2 regions of the Paenibacillus sp. JMULE4 genome follow, and region 1 is predicted to be linked to the other one. Evidence: riboswitches for the same ligand, from Rfam matches in the RefSeq annotation. Region 1 holds a riboswitch; the other holds the start of a gene.
What was found. Region 1 has a riboswitch for thiamine pyrophosphate ahead of thiC (phosphomethylpyrimidine synthase ThiC). Riboswitches for the same ligand answer to the same signal wherever they lie in the genome.
Positions count from the first base shown of each region.

Region 2: it holds a riboswitch for thiamine pyrophosphate, as region 1 does, so the genes downstream of both, EXW96_RS05735 (ECF transporter S component) here and thiC (phosphomethylpyrimidine synthase ThiC) in region 1, are expected to answer to the same signal.

Region 1 covers NZ_SGWF01000011.1:659,962-662,436, forward strand. The annotation lists gene thiC (phosphomethylpyrimidine synthase ThiC) at 1-956, opposite strand, end outside; TPP riboswitch at 1,049-1,161, opposite strand; gene EXW96_RS08385 (MFS transporter) at 1,363-2,475, shown strand, end outside.
Region 2 covers NZ_SGWF01000011.1:93,355-95,829, forward strand. The annotation lists gene asd (archaetidylserine decarboxylase) at 1-690, opposite strand, end outside; gene EXW96_RS05730 (hypothetical protein) at 839-1,060, opposite strand; TPP riboswitch at 1,225-1,330, shown strand; gene EXW96_RS05735 (ECF transporter S component) at 1,442-2,035, shown strand; gene EXW96_RS05740 (ABC transporter ATP-binding protein) at 2,032-2,475, shown strand, end outside.

The sequences.
Region 1 (2,475 bases):
ATGGAACCGCCGCGGGATACGATTCCCGTAACCCGCTTCGCCGTCAAAGGAACATAGCGTAACAGCACACCGGCATGAATGGTAAAGTAGTCGACGCCTTGTTCGGCTTGTTCGATCAGGGTATCCCGATAAATTTCCCAAGTCAGATCCTCCGCTTTACCGCCGACTTTTTCCAAGGCCTGATAAAGAGGGACGGTACCGATGGGCACGGGGGAGTTGCGAATGATCCATTCACGGGTGGTATGAATATGTTTGCCTGTGGACAGGTCCATGATGGTATCTGCGCCCCAGCGGGTCGCCCATCTCATTTTTTCGACTTCTTCTTCAATCGACGAAGCGACAGCCGAATTGCCGATATTGGCATTGATTTTGACTAAAAATTTACTGCCGATAATCATCGGCTCGCTTTCCGGGTGATTGATGTTGCACGGAATTATCGCCCGGCCTCGTGCGACTTCGCTGCGGACAAATTCCGGGGAGACGTTCTCGCGTATGGCGATATATTCCATTTCGGGCGTAATGATTCCTTTTCTGGCATAATGCATCTGCGTTACATTCGCTCCGCTTTTGGCTCGTAACGGTTTGCGCTGCAATCCCGGAAATCGTTCTTCCCGCTTGACGGATTCTTCTTTTGAATATCCGTTGTCCTCCGGCTTGACCGCTCTTCCCGCATATTCTTCAACATCGCCGCGCTCCAATATCCAATTCCGGCGGTTAAGCGGAAGTCCCGAGCGAATATCGGTTTGGATGCTGCCGTCTGTGTATGGACCGCTGCAATCATATACCCTGACAGGCGGGTTCTCTTGTACATTGCCGCCGATGGTTGTCGGGGTTAGGCTAATTTCCCGCATAGGTACTTTAATATCCTCCCGCGAACCCTGCACATACACCTTCTTGCTCCCCGGAAAAGACGAAAGATGAGGGGCTGCTTCTTTTTCTTTGATTTCGCTTGCCATTTCAATTCCTCCTCAGAATGAATGTGATCAAGCGGAGAAACCCTTCGATGCAAACCAAAAAGACCGCAACGGGAAAGAAGCGGTCTTTGAATACACAAAGGCTAGGACTTTTCCTCCGCTGGCATTACCCAGATCAGGTTTTACGGTCGACAGCAATCGGCTGTCCTCTCAGCCTGGCAACTCCCAAGCTCCCGTTGTTATTCAACTGTCATACCAATAATAACTATAAGATCTTGAAAAATCAACCTGTTTTTATATCACGGCACCCTGTTGGAATGATGATTCCGGTGCGGAGCATTGCAGAATTTAGTGCTTCAGAATCTTCCTGAAATCGGTTATGATAAACAGTGAACGTGTGCATTAAAGCGGGGTGGATGAATGAAGTGAAAACGGGGAGAGACCGGGGATGAATGATACGCCTGAAGTGCGAAACTATAGGATACCGCTGTTTTGTACGGTCACGTTGCTGTTCTGGTTTTCGATGTATACTTGTGTGCCGATCTTGACCGCATACGTTGAATATCTGGGCGCCTCTTATAAAATGGCCGGACTGATTGTCGGCATGTACGGATTGAGTCAAATGCTTCTGCGGATACCGGTGGGCGTGGTCTCGGACCGTTATCACAAGCACAAATGGTTTATTGTATTTGGCTTGTTTTTTTCGGTTTTATCCGGTATCGGGATTCTGGTTACGCAGGAACTGACGTGGATTCTCCTGCTCAGGGCCGCGGCAGGCGCGGCTGCGGCGACGTGGGTAGACTTTACGGTTTTGTTTGCCAGCTACTACCGTCAGGAAGAGACGACGCAAGCGATCGGAACGATTTCATTTTACAACTCGCTCGGTCAAATGTTCGGCATTCTCTGCGGCGGGTGGTTCGCGGATAGGTATGGCTGGGAATCTTCTTTTCTTATCGGTGCCGCCGCAGGCGCTCTGGGGCTTGTGGGTGCTTTCTTTCTTGTAGAAACCCCTAAGAAAAGCAAACAGCCCATGACCTTCAAAGGCATGCTGGAGGTAGGCAGCGACAAGAGGCTGTTGACCGTCTCTTTTCTGGCTGTCCTTTTTCAATTGCTGACATTCGCTACGGTTTTTGGATTTACTCCCGTATATGCCCAGTCGATCGGAGCGACGAAGCTCGATATGGGACTGCTGACGTTCTTTTCCACGTTTCCTATGGCGATAGCGTCCCTGGTAGGGGGCAGATATGTAGCCCGGAAACTGGGTGAAAACCATATCATCATCATCGGCTTCATCTTTTCCGGAATCTTTACAATTCTTATACCGTTTTCTTCAACCTTGTGGATGCTGATGGTTACCCAATGTCTTGCGGGGATTGGCCGTGGACTCACAGCGCCCGTATTGATGGCTCTCAGCATAAAGCATATGGATGCGGGAAGAAGGGCTACAGCGATGGGGTTTTATCAGGCCATCTATGGCTTGGGGATGTTTGCAGGTCCGCTGGTCATGGGGGTAGCCGGAGATTTATTGACCTTGTGGCAGGGTTTTATTATGATCGGCGCT
Region 2 (2,475 bases), 570 kb from region 1:
CACGACGGTGGATCCAAATTCGAAGTAGGCTAACTCGTCGCCGCGGTTTAGCTCTGCCGGAAGCGGGGTAACGTATTGGATGCTGCTCACATTCAGCGCCCCTACCTTCACGACGGCGACTTCCCCGGTTTCATGCTGAATATACGTAATCAACCGCTCATTGCGGCTGAGAACCCGGCGCATATGCTTGAGTCCGAAATCGTTCACCGGATATACCTTGCCTGCGACATGCTCCTTCTCCAGAATCGTCCCTGTTACGGGCGAATGGATCCGGTGATAGTCGGTAGGACTCAAATACAAGACAAAATAGAATCCGTGTTTGTAATTGATCGTGCGGGGACTTTGATTAAGCAGCTCATCAATCGTATAGTCCTGGCCTTTGACATTGACGATCAACCCCTCCTGAACGCCGCCCATTCCTGTAATCAGGGCATCGACGGGACTGACCACCGTATCCGGCGTTTCATCGATCGGACGCAATCCGCTTTTTAACCTGCGGGTAAAAAAATCATTTAAAGAAGCATACTCATGAACCGCTTTTTCCGCATCCTGTTCGCGAATGCCATAAGTACGAATAAAGCGTGGAATCAATGCTTTGCTGGCTCTGGATTTGGCGAATGCCCCTGTCAGCTTTGATACGGTCTTGCGCGAAGAAAGCTCGGTCAGAAGCCGGAATAGCGAAATCTTCATAATCGAAAGGTTCACCTGTTTTCTCTTCATAATGTTAAGTAAGCGAATCTAACGCTTATCTTGACACAGAACGAAGCACAAAGCAAACATAAATCGACCCTTAAAAAGGAAGAAAAGCTCCTAAAGGAGCTCCCTTGTCAACTTATAACTACAGATTAAGCCTAATAGGCGTTTTTTTGTATTCTCCGCAGGTGAGGCAAGCGGCCAGGTTCACCTGAATCGGTTGGCATGAACCGGAGTATTTGGTGCAGTACACGGGTGTTTTGTACAGAGGGTCGGGAGAAACCATGGTGCAGTAAGAGCAGTCGGATACCATCTCTGCAGTGATCAAGCTTTCTGCTTCCCGTTCCATTGAAATCATTCCATCCATTCCTTCTCACCCTTCCGTAAAGATAGCGCTTCCAATAAAAGGCGTCTCCGAATAAAAATTTAAAACGCTAGGCAAGGATTATTGTAGCAGAAGAGGTAAGTATTGGCTATAGAGTTTTTGCGATATCTCGGTATTGACAAATATTTCAATCGTGATAATATGATGTATATCACTAGGGGAGCCGAATAGGCTGAGATTGGATCAATAGATCCTAGACCCTCTGAACCTGATCTGGGTTATACCAGCGTAGGAAAGTGGAGATCATTGGCGCACACGCCTTTATTTGTGCCTATATGGCCGCTTCCTTCATTGGGGAGCGGCCTTTTTGGCGTCATTCTCCCCAAGGCTCCCGTGAAATAATAGAAAAGGAGAGGGGATACCATGTCCAAACAATTGAAACTGACGGATATTTTGGTCACGGTCGTCATTGCGGTTGTGTTCAGCATCATTTATCGGGTATGGACCGACATCTACAATCTGGCCAAGCTTCCGGGTATTCAGCTTGATCAATTGATGTACGGTATGTGGTTTATGGCGGCGACCGTTGCGTTCCTGATCATCCGCAAGCCCGGGGTGGCATTTCTGGCGGAAGTGGCCGCAGCCTCTGGCGAGCTGATCACCGGTTCGCCATACGGAGTCGAACTGCTTACCTACGGAGTGCTGCAGGGGATTGGCGCCGAGCTGGTTTTCGCTGCATTCCTGTATCAACGATACTCCGCGGCCGCAGCCGGTCTGGCCGGGGTTGCGGCTGGCGCAGGCGCGCTGGCGCTCGATTTTTTCAAAGGCTATCTCATCGAATTGCAAACCTGGAATCTTATTCTTTACATCGTCATGCGGTTTATCGGCGGCTATCTCTTCTGCGGGCCTCTGGCCTACCTGCTGGTGAAGGCATTGGAGAAAACCGGAGTCACCCAGCTTGTGCGCCCGGCAACCGCCGAAGATTATCAGGCTCTGGACAGGAAGAACGTGCATTGAACGGGGCGGACTGCGCTGTCGCCTGGGTTTCGCGGCTTAGGCTGAAATTTCCCGGCAGTTCGTCGCTTTTGTTCGACGATTTGACGGCGGGCGTGCCCGCAGGGCAAAAGGTGCTGCTGCTTGGCCCAAGCGGCTGCGGCAAATCCACGCTTCTGCAGGTTTGGAGCGGGCTGATCCCGGATGCGCTGGAGGTGCCGCTCAAATATGAAGACATCGGTATTCCGCATTCGTGGGGATATTTGTTCCAGGACCCCGACGCCCAGTTCTGCATGCCCTATGCAGATGAAGAGATTGCATTTGTGCTTGAGAATATCGGGGTGCCTCACGAACGGATGCCGGAGACAATCAGGCGATGCCTGGAGCAGGTCGGGCTGGTGCTGGATGATCCGCATGTGCCGATTGCTTCGCTTTCCGGGGGAATGAAGCAGCGGCTGGCTATC